DNA from 4 places in the Kitasatospora sp. NPDC058406 genome. Region 1 is predicted to be linked to each of the others. Evidence: riboswitches for the same ligand, from Rfam matches in the RefSeq annotation. Region 1 holds a riboswitch; each other region holds the start of a gene.

Region 1 (3,423 bases):
ACGCAGCACGGTGGGCACGCGCCGCTCCACTCGGACCACGGGTGTCGCGTCACCGCCGTCGCCCCCGGCCCCGGCGGGCTGGTCCTGTCCGGCGACGAGAACGGGTCCGTCAGGGTGTGGAACACCACGGCGGGCGCGCCGGGGCGGCGGATCGACCTGGAGCTGCCCGAGCAGTTCGGGAAGCAGGTCACGTCGTTGACCGCCCGTCCGGACGGTGAGCGGTTCGCCGCGGGCACGGCGAGCGGCCGGATGTTCCTCGGCGACGTCCACTCACCGGAGCCGCCGCGCCTGGTGTTCAAGGACGGACCGAGGCTGCAGTCGGTCGCCTTCGCCACCCGGGCGGAGGCGATCCTGGCAGCCGGCGGAACGTCCGCCCAGCTGTGGGATCCGACGACCTTCGGGACGTGGTCCCTCCTCCACGACCACCGGGGGACGGTCGTCGCCGCCGCGCTCGACCCACGCGCCGCACGGGTCGCCACGGGCGGGACCGAACGGATCGTCAGGATCTGGGACACCTCGACCGCCGAGGTCGTCCACCGGCTGACCGACCTCAACGGATGGGTGCTCGCGCTGCGCTTCGTCGCCGACGGCACGCAACTCGTCGCCGTGGACGGCGACGGCGAGGCGGGCCTCTGGGACGTCCGGACGGGCGCGCTGCTGGCACGCTCCCACCGGCTCGGTTCCCGGTCGGAGACGGGCGCAGCACCCGGTGCGCCGGCGGCCCCCTGGCAGCAGGAGGCCGCCCGCCACGACTGGAGCCGCATCGCGTGCTCCTGTCGTCGGGGAGCCCGCCACGTCCCGGAGGACTTCGCACGGCTCATGGCCGCGCGGACGCCCGAGGAGGCGTCGGGACACGGGCTGGTGGGCGACGTCGAGTCCCAGGGCTTCCTCTCCGAGGCCTCCCTGCCGTTGGCCTCGATGCTCCTCCTGGCACTGGAGCACGAGCAGCTGTCGGCGCCGGCCCGCTACCGGGTGCTCGACCTGCTGATGGCGTGCGTGGAGGGTGAAGCCGACCTCAGCGCCTCGGCGGCCGGCCACCCCGACATCGAGGAGGAGTGCTGCGACGCGGTGCGGCGCGGGATCCCGCTCTTCTACGAGGAGTTGGCCGCCGGGAGCACGCCCGGTGCCGGCGAGCCCGCCTACCTCATCCTGCGTGCCCTCGGCGAGGACACGGAGCGGCTGGACGGCATCCGGAAGGCCGGTCTCGGGTAGGCGTTCCCTGAGGTGTGCCTCGTGATCCGGGGGCCGGGCGGTGATGCCGACCGGCCCCCGGATCATGTTCGAGCGGTCCCGCCAGGTGGCCGCCGGCCGATCCCGGAGGCGGCCCGGAAGGCCGGGTGGGAGACGAAGGGCAGTGCCCCGGGCGCCGGGGCCGACGCCGACCACGAGCCCCGGAAACTGCTCGGCGACGCCGACCGACCGTTCTCGGCCACCCGGGCGCGCTCGCCGACGAACCATCCGAACGATCGCCCCAGGTACCGGCCGACACCGACCTGACCACGCCTGATACCTTGCAGTGGCCATGGTGTTCGGGAAACCGGTCTGAGTCCGGTGCGGCCCTCGCCACTGTTGCCGCGGAGTGCCGCGGCCCTCGCTGACCGGCTCTGCCAGCGGTCAGGGCCACTGGGTCGGCTGGAAGAGCCACCCGGGAAGGTCGGCTGCGGCGTGTCGATGCGGAAGCCAGGAGACCGGCCACGGCGCGACATGTTCCACGAGGGTTTTGGAGAACACGTGCCCAGCGCTCTGCCGTACCCGTTCCGTTCCATACGTTCCGCACGTCCCGTAGGTGCCGCAGGTCCCACAGGTCCGGTGCGCGTCGGCCGCGCGGTCGCGGCCTTCCTGTTCACCGGTGTGCTCGGCGCCTGCGCGGGCGCCCCCGCACCCGACGCGCCCAGTGCGACGGCCGGCAGTGCCGGGCCGGTCACCGTGAACAACTGCGGGACCACCGTGACGGTCGGCGCGCCGCCCGAGCGGCTGGTGACGCTCAATCAGGGTGCCACCGAGGTGGCCCTGGCCCTCGGCCTGGAGTCCCGCATGGCCGGTACCGCCTATCTCGACAATGCCGTCCCGGAGAAGTGGAAGGCGGCCTACGACTCCGTGCCGGTGCTCTCCAAGGACTACCCGACGAAGGAGAAGCTCCTCGCGGCGCGGCCCGACTTCCTGTACGCCTCCTACTCCAGCGCGTTCACCGACAAGGTCGCGGGCACCCGGGACGAGCTGGGCGGCCAGGGCATCCCGTCGTACCTGTCCCCGTTCGGCTGCTCGGACAAGAGCCAGGTGCCGCCGCCGACCTGGCAGGCGATGTGGGGCGAACTGAACGACGTCGCCAGGGTCTTCGGTGTCACGGAACGGTCCGCCGCGATCCAGCGGCAGCAGGAGCAGCAGCTGGCCCAGTTCACGGCGACGGCCGCGGGCAAGGGCCTGAAGGTCCTGTGGTTCGACTCGGACACCAAGGCACCGTTCGTCGGCTCCGGCCACGGCGGGCCTCAGCTGGTGCTCGACGCCGTGGGGGCCCGCAACGTCTTCGCAGACCTGCCCGGTGCCTGGCAGAACGTGAGCTGGGAGAAGGTCGTCGCCGCGGACCCGGACGCCATCGTGCTCGCGGACGCCGACTGGGACACGGCCCAGTCCAAGATCGACTATCTGCAGGGCGACCCGGTGCTGAGCAAGCTCACCGCCGTGCAGCGCAAGGCCTTCGTGGTGGTGCCGTTCTCCGAGTCGACCCCCGGTGTGCTGCTCGCCGACGGTGCCGCCCGGGTGTCGGCGGGACTGGGCCGACTGCACCCGGGATCATGACCGCCACGTCCCCTCCCGCCGTGCGGCTCACCGGTCCGGGCCGCACGGCGGCGGCCCTGGCCGTCGCCGCGGCCCTGCTCCTGGCCACCGTGCTCCTCGGTCTGGCCGTGGGCTCGCACCACGAGCCGGTCCGGACGGTGATCGACGTCGTGGTGCGCCGTCTCGGGCTGGGCGACCCGCACGTGACGCTGCTGGACGACCAGATCGTCTGGCAGTTGCGGCTGCCCCGGGTTCTGGGAGCGGCTGCCACCGGCGCCGGTCTCGCGGTCTGCGGTGCCGTGCTGCAGACGCTGACCGGGAACGACCTGGCCGATCCCTTCCTGCTCGGGATCTCGGACGGAGCCGCCGCCGGCGCGGTCACCGTGATCGTCCTCGGGGTCGGCGTGTCCGGCGCCGTGGGAACGGGCGCGGTGGCGACGGCGGCGTTCGCCGGCGCCCTGCTCGCGGCCGTCGTCGTGCTGGCCCTGGCCGGTGCGCGCACCCGGACGCTGCCGACCACCCGGACCGTGCTCGCCGGCATCGCCGTCGGGCAGATGTGCGGGGCCTACACCTCGTTCGCCGTAATGGTCCTCGGGGACCGCGACGCGGCGCGCGGTGTCATGGAGTGGACGCTGGGCTCGGTCGCCG
Region 2 (3,423 bases), on a different contig from region 1:
CCGGGCGTGAGGGTGCCCCGGTCCGCCCGGAGCAGGCGGCGGGTGACGCCCTTCCCGTCGCTGTGCAGGACCTCGCCGACGACCGCGTGCCCGTCCTCTCCCCACTCCACGGCCCAGCGGCCGGGGCGTTCGCTCTCCGGGCCGCGGGTGAAGCCGACCCGCCCCGCGCCGAGGGTCAGGACCTGCACCGGGCCGGACCTCGCCCGGGCCGCGACGGCCGGGTGGACCATCCGCTCGGACGCCCGCCGGCCGATCACCAGCACGGCCGCCCCCGTACCGACGGCGGCGGCGGCCACGGTGGCCGCGATTCCCCAACGCATACTCGCTCCCCGCAGTTAAGTCCCGGTGCCGGAGGGTGTTCTGGCCCCAGTCCACTAGCGGCGGCGGCCGGTGGCCAGTAGGACACGGCCGTCCGTGTCAGATCGGGAGCAACGTCACACCGGGGCGCGAGCCTCCGGGGCGGGCCCGTGCGGGGCCGGGGCGGGGGCCGCGCGAGGACCGGCGGTGTGACCGAACGCTCCGTGACCTCGGTTGACTCCCGGTTCGGGGGCGTGATGGGATCCTTCAGCCATACGGAGGCAAGCAGAGGAAGCCGGTGCGAGTCCGGCGCGGTCCCGCCACTGTCACCGGGGAGCACGTCCGGACAATGCCACGGCGAGCCGTCAGAAGCCGCTGGAAGGCCCGGGCGTGCGTCCGACCCGGAAGCCAGGAGACTCTCGCCCCCGGTACGTCGATCCAGGGCGCGGACCCTGAGTGAGGACACCCACGCGATGCAGCCTGCCCCGGCCGCGACGACCCGCCACCGCACCCCGCCGTGCGTCCGCTGACCCGCGCCGCCGCGTTCGCCGCGGGCGCAGTCGCCGGATACCTCGCCGACACCCGGCTCGGCGATCCTCGCCGCGGCCACCCGGTCGCCGTCTTCGGCACCGCCGCGAACCGGCTGGAACGGCGGATCTGGCGCGACGACCGCGCCACCGGCACCGCCTACACCGCGCTCTGCGTGGGCACCGTCGCGGCCGGCGCCGTGGCCGCCGACCGGCTGCTCGGCCGCCGGCCGCTCGGGCGGGCCGCCCTGGCCGCCGCCGCGACCTGGACCGTGCTCGGCGGCACCTCGCTGACCCGGGAGGCCCGGACCATCGGCCGCTCGCTCGCCGCGGGCGACCTGACGGCGGCCCGGGAGCGGCTGCCGCACCTGTGCGGCCGCGACCCGAGCACCCTGGACGAGGCCCAGCTGGCCCGCGCGGTGGTCGAGTCGGTCGCCGAGAACACCGCCGACGCCGTGGTCAACGCGCTGGTCTGGGGCGGGCTCGCGGGCACACCGGGCCTGCTGGCGTTCCGCGCCGTCAACACCCTGGACGCGATGGTCGGCCACCGCTCGCCCCGGTACGCCCGGTTCGGCTGGGCCTCCGCGCGGCTGGACGACGTGGCCGGCTGGCCGGGCGCCCGGCTGACCGCGCTGCTGACCGTCGCCGCCGCGCCCGAACCGCGCACCGCCTGGCGGGTCTGGCGGCGGGACGGCTCCGCACACCCCAGCCCGAACGCGGGCCAGGCCGAATCGGCCTTCGCCGGTGCGGTCGGCGTCCGCCTGGGCGGGACGCTCCGGTACGGCGACCGCGTCGAGCACCGGCCGGTGCTCGGCGAGGGGCTCCGGCCGGTCGGGGTGGACGACATCGAGCGGGCCTGCGTGCTCTCCCGACGGGTGGGCGCGCTGGCGCTGGGTACGACGGTCGCCGGGCATCTGCTGCTCCGGGCGGCCCTGAGCAGGAGAAGGGGTGGGGCATGAGCAACGCACTGCTGGTCGCCGGGACGACCTCGGACGCCGGGAAGAGCGTGGTCACCGCCGGCATCTGCCGCTGGCTGGCCCGTCAGGGCGTCCGCGTCGCGCCGTTCAAGGCGCAGAACATGTCGCTGAACTCCTTCGTCACCGCGGACGGCGCCGAGATCGGCCGCGCGCAGGCGATGCAGGCGCAGGCCGCCCGGGTGGAGCCCGAGGCGGCCATGAACCCGGTGCTGCTCAAGCCCGGCGCGAACGGCCGCAGCCAGGTCGTGCTGCTCGGCCGGGCGGTCGCCGAGGTCGGCGCGCTGGACTACCGCGACCGCAAGCCGGTGCTGCTGGAGCGGGCCCTGGAGTGCCTCGCGGACCTGCGCCGCCGGTACGACGTGGTGATCTGCGAGGGCGCCGGCTCGCCCGCCGAGATCAACCTGCGGGACCGGGACATCGCCAACATGGGCCTGGCCACCGCCGCCGGGCTGCCGGTCGTCGTGGTCGGGGACATCGACCGGGGCGGGGTGTTCGCGGCGATGTACGGGACGCTGGCGCTGCTCTCGGCCGAGGACCAGCGGCACGTGGCCGGCTGGTTCGTCAACAAGTTCCGCGGCGACGCGCGGCTGCTCGCCCCCGGGCTGGAGATGCTCCGCGAGCTGACCGGCCGCCCGGTGCTGGGCACCCTGCCGATGCTGCCCGACCTCTGGCTGGACGCCGAGGACTCGCTCGACCTGTCCACCGTGGTCGACCGCACGGCCGGCCGCGGGCCGCTCGGCGCGGACGTGCTGCGGGTGACCGTGGTGCGCTTCCCCCGGCTGTCGAACTTCACCGACCTGGACGCGCTGGCCCAGGAGCCCGGGGTGCTGGTCCGCTGGGCCACCCGGCCCGAGGAGCTGGCCGACGCCGACCTCGTCGTGCTCCCCGGCACCCGGGCCACCGTCGCGGACCTCGCCTGGCTGCGCGAGCGCGGCCTGGAGACGGCGCTGAAGGCGCGGGCGGCGCAGGGCCGTCCCGTCCTCGGCGTCTGCGGCGGCTACCAGATGCTGGCGCGGACCGTCGTGGACGAGGTCGAGTCGAAGGCCGGCACCGTGGAGGGGCTCGGCCTGCTGCCGACGCACGTCCGGTTCGGCGTCGAGAAGGTGCTGGGCCGGCCGGTCGGCGAGGCGTACGGGCAGCGGGTCGAGGGCTACGAGATCCACCACGGCGTGGTCACCGTCGAGGGCGGCACCCCCTTCCTGGACGGCTGCCGGGTGGGCTCCGTCTGGGGGACGACCTGGCACGGCGCGCTGGAGAACGACGGTTTCCGGCGCGAACTGCTGCGCGACGTCGCCGCATCGGCCGGCCGGGCGTTCGTCCCCGCGCCGGACACCTCGTTCGCGGCGGCGCGCGAGGCCCGGCTGGACCGACTGGGGGAGCTGATCGAGGAACACGCGGACACCGACGCACTGTGGAAGCTGATCGAAGGCGGGGTGCCGGCGGCCGGATCGCTGCCGTTCCTGCCGCCCGGGGCCCCTTGGGGAGAATCGTGAGCGAGAATCATGAGTGACGTCCGCTACCCGTTCACCGCGATCGTCGGCATGGCCGACCTACGGCTCGGGCTGCTGCTCAACGCGGTCTCGCCGGCGGTCGGCGGGGTGCTCGTCCGCGGCGAGAAGGGC
Region 3 (3,423 bases), on a different contig from region 1:
CCCAGGTCCGGGCCGGGTACGGCAGGACGGACCCGGACCGGCACCTGGCCGAGCTGGCGGAGGACCTGGGGCTGCGGGGTCCGGGCGTCGGGCTGATGACCGCCGCCCGGGTGGACGCCTTCACCTGGGCCCGCGACCACGGCGTCACCGCGGTGGTGACGACCGGAATCGGCGTGCCGACCTGGGCGTCGGCGCCCGCCGACGGCGACGCGCCCGGCGACGCGCTCGTTCCCGGCACGATCAACATCGTGGTCGTCGTTCCGGTGGCCCTCTCGGACGCGGCCGCCGTCAACCTCGTGGCCACCGTGACGGAGGCCAAGGTCCAGGCGCTGCTCGAAGCCGGGTACGACTGCTCGGGGACGCCGTCGGACGCGGTCTGCGTGGCGGTGCGGCGGACCGGTCCCGGCCGGGAGGCGGAGCCGTTCGGCGGCCCCCGGTCCCGCTGGGGATCCCGCGCCGCCCGCGCCGTCCACGCGGCCGTCGTGCTGGGCGCCGAGCGCGACCGGGCCGGCCGCGTCCGGGGACCCGTGCCCGGTCACCTGCGGTCCACGCCCGGGTGCGGTCGGACCTTCGTGCTCTCCGACGAGTAGCGGCACGGCCGGGGCGCGGGGTTCCGGGACGGCGGGCCGGCACCCGCACCGGCCGGTCCGGTCCTGTCCTGTCCTGTGCCGTCCGGCCCTCCGCCGCCCGTCCGGGGCCCTGGCGGCGTCTCAGGATGTGGACGTCCTGGTGTCCTTGTGTTCTCCCGGTACCGGATTCGTCCTAAGCTGGGCGGGCAGCTGGTTCGCCCTGCCCACCAGGCAGGCGCGTCGTAAGAGGGAACCCGGTGGGAATCCGGGACTGCCCCGCAGCGGTGAGTGGGAACGACCGCCGTCATACGCACTGGGCCCGGTCGGGTCTGGGAAGCGACGGCCAGTAGGTGTCCGCCCTTTCGGGCGGGCGTGTCCACGAGTCCGAAGACCTGCCCGTTGCCCGCACGCGACCCGTTCGCGCGCGGACATCCCGGTGACCTCGTGGGCGGGTCGGCGTACATACCAGGCGGATCCGGCGCTTCTCGTGCGCACGCGGTCCCGCCCGGTTCGTCACCCCTTCGCGCCTCCGTCCCGTCACCGGGGCCACAGACAGGCTCGCGAAGGAGAGTCCCTTGACAGCGAAGTCCGCAGCCGCGGCAACCCTGGCCACCGTGTACGGATACCCCCGCCAGGGCGGTGGCCGTGAGCTCAAGAAGGCGATCGAGGGGTACTGGAAGGGCGCCGTGAGCGCCGACGCCCTGCTGGCCACCGCCGCCGACCTGCGTCTGGAGAACTGGAGCAGGCTCGCCGGGGCGGGCGTCCAGGAGGTGCCCACCGGCGACTTCTCGCTCTACGACCACGTGCTGGACACCACGGTCGCCGTCGGCGCGATCCCGCCGCGTCACCGGGCGGCGGTCGAGGCCGACCCGCTGGACGGCTACTTCGCCATGGCGCGCGGCACCCAGGACGTCGCGCCGCTGGAGATGACCAAGTGGTTCGACACCAACTACCACTACCTGGTGCCCGAACTCGGCCCCGACACCGTCTTCACCGCGAACTCCGCCAAGGCGGTCGCGGAGTTGCGCGAGGCCCTGGACCTCGGCCACAGCGCCCGTCCGGTGCTGGTCGGCCCGGTCACGTACCTGCTCCTCGCCAAGCCCGCCCCGGGCGTCCCCGAGGACTTCCAGCCGCTCACCCTGCTCGACCGGCTGCTGCCCGTCTACGCCGCCCTCCTCGCCGACCTGCACGAGGCCGGCGCCGCCTGGGTCCAGTTGGACGAGCCGGCGCTCGTCCAGGACCGCACCCCCGCGGACCTGAACGCCACCGCGCGCGCCTACCGCGACCTCGGTGCCCTCGCCGACCGGCCCAAGCTGCTGGTCGCGAGCTACTTCGACCGCCTGGGCGCCGCGCTGCCCGTGCTGGCCAGGGCCCCGATCGACGGCCTCGCCCTGGACTTCACCGGCCCGGCCGCCGCCAACCTGGGCGACCTGGCCGCCGCGGGCGGCCTGCCGGGCAAGCGGCTGGTCGCCGGTGTGGTGGACGGCCGCAACATCTGGATCAACGACCTGGAGAAGTCGCTCTCCACCCTGGCCACCCTGCTCGGGCTGGCCGGCACCGTCGACGTGGCCCCGTCGTGCTCGCTGCTGCACGTCCCGCTGGACGCCGCCGCCGAGCGCGACCTCGACCCGCAGATCGCCCGGTGGCTCGCCTTCGCGCGGCAGAAGGCCAACGAGGTCGCCCTGCTCGCCCGCGGCCTGCGCGAGGGCACCGGCGCGATCACCGCCGAACTCGCCGCCAACCGCGCCGACCTGGCGTCCCGCGCCAACTCCCCGATCACCCGTGACCCCGCGGTGCGGGCCCGCACCGCGGCCGTCACCGAGGCGGACGCCCGCCGGGCCCAGGCCTACCCGGAGCGCGCCGAGGCCCAGCGCACCCGCCTCGGCCTGCCGCTGCTGCCGACCACCACGATCGGGTCGTTCCCGCAGACCTCCGAACTGCGGGTGGCCCGGGCCGACCTCACCGCCGGGCGGATCGACCCGGCCGCGTACCGGGAGCGCATCCGGACCGAGGTGCGGGAGGTGATCGCCTTCCAGGAGAAGGCCGGCCTGGACGTCCTGGTGCACGGCGAGCCCGAGCGCAACGACATGGTCCAGTACTTCGCCGAGCAGCTCACCGGCTACCTCGCCACCCGGCACGGCTGGGTGCAGTCCTACGGCACCCGGTACGTCCGCCCGCCGGTGCTGGCCGGTGACATCTCGCGCCCGCACCCGATGACCGTCGACTGGTTCCGCTACGCGCAGGACCTGACGGACCGTCCGGTGAAGGGCATGCTCACCGGGCCGGTCACCATGCTCGCCTGGTCCTTCGTCCGGGACGACCAGCCGCTCGCCGACACGGCCTTCCAGGTCGCCCTCGCCCTGCGCGACGAGGTCACCGACCTGGAGGCCGCCGGCGCGGTCGTCGTGCAGGTCGACGAACCGGCGCTGCGCGAGACGCTCCCGCTGCGCTCCGCCGACCGCCCGGCCTACCTGGACTGGGCCACGGTCGCCTTCCGCCTCGCGACCTCGGGCGTGCGGGTCGACACCCAGATCCACACCCACATGTGCTACGCCGAGTTCGGCGCGATCATGACGGCCATCGACGAGCTGGACGCCGACGTGATCTCGCTGGAGGCGGCCCGTTCGCACATGGAGGTCGCCGGTGAGCTGGCCGCGGCCGGCTACCCGCGCGAGGTCGGGCCGGGCGTGTGGGACATCCACTCCCCGCGTGTGCCGAGCGCCGACGAGGCGGTGGAACTGCTGCGTGCCGGGCTCGCGGCGATTCCGGCCGAGCGGCTCTGGGTCAACCCCGACTGCGGACTGAAGACCCGCGGTTGGACCGAGACCCGGGCCTCGCTGGAGAGCCTGGTCAC
Region 4 (3,423 bases), on a different contig from region 1:
TCAGGACGGCGACGGCCGCACCGATGATCTTCAACCGGGTCTTGCGCCGGTGCTCGGCCGCGTTGCGGTCGGCGAGCGCGGCCCAGTCCGGCTCGGTCTGCTGCGGCTGCTGCGGCGGCGGCAGGTGCTGCGGCTGCGGCTGCGGCTGCGGCGGATGCTGCCAGTGGTGCGAGGGCACCGGCATCGGCGGCTGGGGCTGCGGCGCCGGCTGGGGCTGCACCGGAGGCTGCGGCGCGGGCGGCTGAACAGGCGGCTGAACGGGCGGCGGCACCTGGATCGACTGCGGCGGCTGCGGCGCCGCGGGCGCCGGCGGCCGGGCCGGCGGCGGCGCGGGCGGTCCGTACGACGCCGGAGGCGGTCCGAAGCCGCCCGGTGCCGGCGGCACGGCCTGGCCGCCGGAGGGCTGCTGCCCCGGCGGCACCGGTCCGGGTCCACCCGGCTGCTGGTTCTGTGCGCCCCCCGCACCGGCGGGAGGGGCCGGCTGCTCCCCCGGCGAAGCGGGCTGTCCAGACCACTCCCCGGGCACGCCCGTTCCGTCGCTCATGAGGCGAGATCGTAGGGCATGGCCCTGACCGGCGACCGCCCCGGTCACCATTCCGTTTCCGAATCCTGACAAGCCCCGGGGCGTCCGGAACCCCGGCCCGCGCCCCTTCCCGGCTCCCGCCCCGGTACCAGCGGTCATCGCGCCAACACGCCGCGCTGCACAACATGTGGTGTCGCATCGAGAGAGCACCACTAGATGTATGCTCGACCCTGCTGTCGACGCAGGGGAACCCGGTGCGAGTCCGGGACTGCCCCGCAGCGGTGAGCGGCCGTCTCCCCATGGGAGCCCGCGAGTCCGAGTACCTGCCGACGGTGTGCGAGCGCCTCCCCGCAGAGGCCCCAGCACGAGCACCACCTTCCGGGCCTCGCGGGCGGGCCGGGGACGACACGCCGCGCGACGCCACGGGCGCCCGCGCCGTCCTCCCCTGCCCCGAACGGCCCGGCCCCCCGATCTACCGACGCCGATCGCCGCCAGGAGAGAGCGCCTTGACCACCGCTGCCTCAGTCACCCTGCCCGCCCAGGGTTCCAGCTCCGCCCCCGCCGACCGTACGGTCTCCGACCCCGGCGGCGCGCTCCTCCGCGTGCTGACCGACCGCAGCGTCGACCTCCCCCAGGTGGACCCGGGTCACGTCGCCGCCGCCGCGCTGCGCGGCCGCAACGCCGGCTCGGACTTCGCCGAGCTGCGCGGCCTGGCCATCGACGCCGCCGCGTCGATGATCGCCGAGGACCCGCAGTACTCGAAGCTGGCGGCCCGGCTGCTCGCGCTGGAGATCGTCGACGAGGCGGCGACCCAGGGCGTGGTCTCCTTCTCCACCTCGATCACCGTCGGCCACGCCGAGGGCCTGATCGGCGACACCACCGCCGCGTTCGTCGCCAAGCACACCGAGGCGCTGAACGCCCTGGTCGACCCGGCCGGCGACGACCGCTTCGAGTACTTCGGCCTGCGCACCGTGCAGTCCCGCTACCTGCTGCGTCACCCGATCACCCGCAAGGTCGTCGAGACCCCTCAGCACTTCCTGCTCCGCGTCGCCTGTGGCCTGGCGGTCGGCGACAACGAGCAGTCGGTGCGCGAGGTGGCCGAGCTGTACCGCCTGATGAGCCGGCTGGAGTACCTGACCTCCTCGCCGACCCTCTTCAACTCCGGCACCCGGCACCCGCAGATGTCCAGCTGCTACCTGCTGGACTCGCCGCTGGACAACCTGGACTCGATCTACTCGCGGTACGCCCAGATCGCCCGCCTCTCCAAGCACGCCGGCGGCATCGGCCTCTCCTACTCGCGGATCCGCTCGCGCGGCTCGCTGATCCGGGGCACCAACGGCAAGTCGAACGGCATCGTCCCGTTCCTGCGCACCCTCGACTCCTCGGTCGCCGCCGTCAACCAGGGCGGCCGTCGCAAGGGCGCGGCCTGCGTCTACCTGGAGACCTGGCACGCGGACATCGAGGAGTTCCTGGAGCTCCGCGACAACACCGGTGAGGAGGCGCGCCGCACCCACAACCTCAACCTCGCGCACTGGATCCCCGACGAGTTCATGCGCCGGGTCAACGCCAACGCCGACTGGTCGCTGTTCTCCCCGGCCGACGTCCCCGAGCTGGTCGACCTGTGGGGCGCCGACTTCGACGAGGCCTACCTCAAGGCCGAGCTGGCCGGCAAGGCCGTCCGCACCATCCCCGCGCAGACCCTGTACTCCCGGATGATGCGCACCCTCGCGCAGACCGGCAACGGCTGGATGACCTTCAAGGACGCGTCCAACCGCGCCGCCAACCAGACCGCGCTGCCCGGCCGCACCGTCCACTCCTCCAACCTCTGCACCGAGATCCTGGAGGTCACGGACGACTCCGAGACCGCCGTCTGCAACCTCGGCTCGGTCAACCTCGGCGCCCACGTCGCCGCCGGTGCCACCGCCGCCGACCTGCTGAACGCGATGGACTGGGAGCGTCTGGACGCGACCGTCCGCACCGCCGTGACGTTCCTCGACCGCGTGGTGGACATCAACTTCTACCCGACCCCCGAGGCCGGCGCCTCCAACTCCCGCTGGCGCCCGGTCGGCCTCGGCGTGATGGGCCTGCAGGACGTCTTCTTCCGGCTCCGCCTGGACTTCGACTCCGCCGAGGCCAAGCAGCTCTCCACGCTGATCGCCGAGCGCATCATGCTCACCGCGTACGAGCGCTCCGCCGACCTGGCCGAGCAGCTCGGCCGCCACGAGGCGTACGCGGAGACCCGCGCCGCCCGCGGCGAGCTGCACATCGACCACTTCCCGAGCGCCGCGCCCGAGTGGGCCGACCGCTGGGAGGCCCTGCGCACCCGCGTCGCCTCCACCGGCCTGCGCAACTCGCTGCTCCTGGCGATCGCCCCGACCGCGACGATCGCCTCGATCGCCGGCGTGTACGAGTGCATCGAGCCGCAGGTGTCCAACCTGTTCAAGCGCGAGACCCTCTCCGGCGAGTTCCTCCAGGTCAACCCGTACCTGGTGCGCGAGCTCAAGGAGCTGGGCGTCTGGGACCAGCAGACCCGGGACGCGCTGCGCGACGCCAACGGCTCGGTCCAGGAGCTCGGCTGGCTGCCCGCCGGGGTCCGCTCGCTGTACCGCACCGCCTGGGAGCTCCCGCAGCGCGCGCTGATCGACCTGGCCGCGGCCCGCATGCCGTACATCGACCAGAGCCAGTCGCTGAACCTGTTCATGGCCGCCCCGACCATCGGCAAGCTCAGCTCGATGTACGCGTACGCCTGGAAGGTCGGTCTGAAGACCACCTACTACCTGCGCTCGCGCCCGGCCACCCGGATCGCCCAGGCCGCCTCCGGCGCCGCCCGCACCGCCGCCCCGGTCCCGGCCGGTCCCGTCGCCGTCACCGTCGGCGCCCCGACCCTCACCCCGGAGGAG

Evidence for each region. A riboswitch is a leader RNA that binds a small molecule or an ion and turns the genes downstream of it on or off. The one in region 1 is predicted to bind cobalamin.
Region 2: another riboswitch for cobalamin. It lies ahead of ACFWOG_RS02295 (cobalamin biosynthesis protein); the one in region 1 lies ahead of ACFWOG_RS12850 (ABC transporter substrate-binding protein).
Region 3: another riboswitch for cobalamin. It lies ahead of metE (5-methyltetrahydropteroyltriglutamate--homocysteine S-methyltransferase); the one in region 1 lies ahead of ACFWOG_RS12850 (ABC transporter substrate-binding protein).
Region 4: another riboswitch for cobalamin. It lies ahead of ACFWOG_RS24020 (ribonucleoside-diphosphate reductase subunit alpha); the one in region 1 lies ahead of ACFWOG_RS12850 (ABC transporter substrate-binding protein).

What each region holds. Positions count from the first base shown of each region.
Region 1 is NZ_JBHXKE010000051.1:19,578-23,000, reverse strand. It holds gene ACFWOG_RS12855 (WD40 repeat domain-containing protein) at 1-1,212, shown strand, start outside; cobalamin riboswitch at 1,507-1,712, shown strand; gene ACFWOG_RS12850 (ABC transporter substrate-binding protein) at 1,810-2,796, shown strand; gene ACFWOG_RS12845 (FecCD family ABC transporter permease) at 2,793-3,423, shown strand, end outside.
Region 2 is NZ_JBHXKE010000005.1:66,319-69,741, forward strand. It holds gene ACFWOG_RS02290 (alpha/beta hydrolase) at 1-320, opposite strand, end outside; cobalamin riboswitch at 585-716, shown strand; gene ACFWOG_RS02295 (cobalamin biosynthesis protein) at 815-1,783, shown strand; gene ACFWOG_RS02300 (cobyric acid synthase) at 1,780-3,294, shown strand; gene ACFWOG_RS02305 (putative cobaltochelatase) at 3,304-3,423, shown strand, end outside.
Region 3 is NZ_JBHXKE010000077.1:26,101-29,523, forward strand. It holds gene ACFWOG_RS17345 (adenosylcobinamide amidohydrolase) at 1-590, shown strand, start outside; cobalamin riboswitch at 764-984, shown strand; gene metE (5-methyltetrahydropteroyltriglutamate--homocysteine S-methyltransferase) at 1,145-3,423, shown strand, end outside.
Region 4 is NZ_JBHXKE010000128.1:21,743-25,165, forward strand. It holds gene ACFWOG_RS24015 (hypothetical protein) at 1-220, opposite strand, end outside; cobalamin riboswitch at 727-869, shown strand; gene ACFWOG_RS24020 (ribonucleoside-diphosphate reductase subunit alpha) at 1,054-3,423, shown strand, end outside.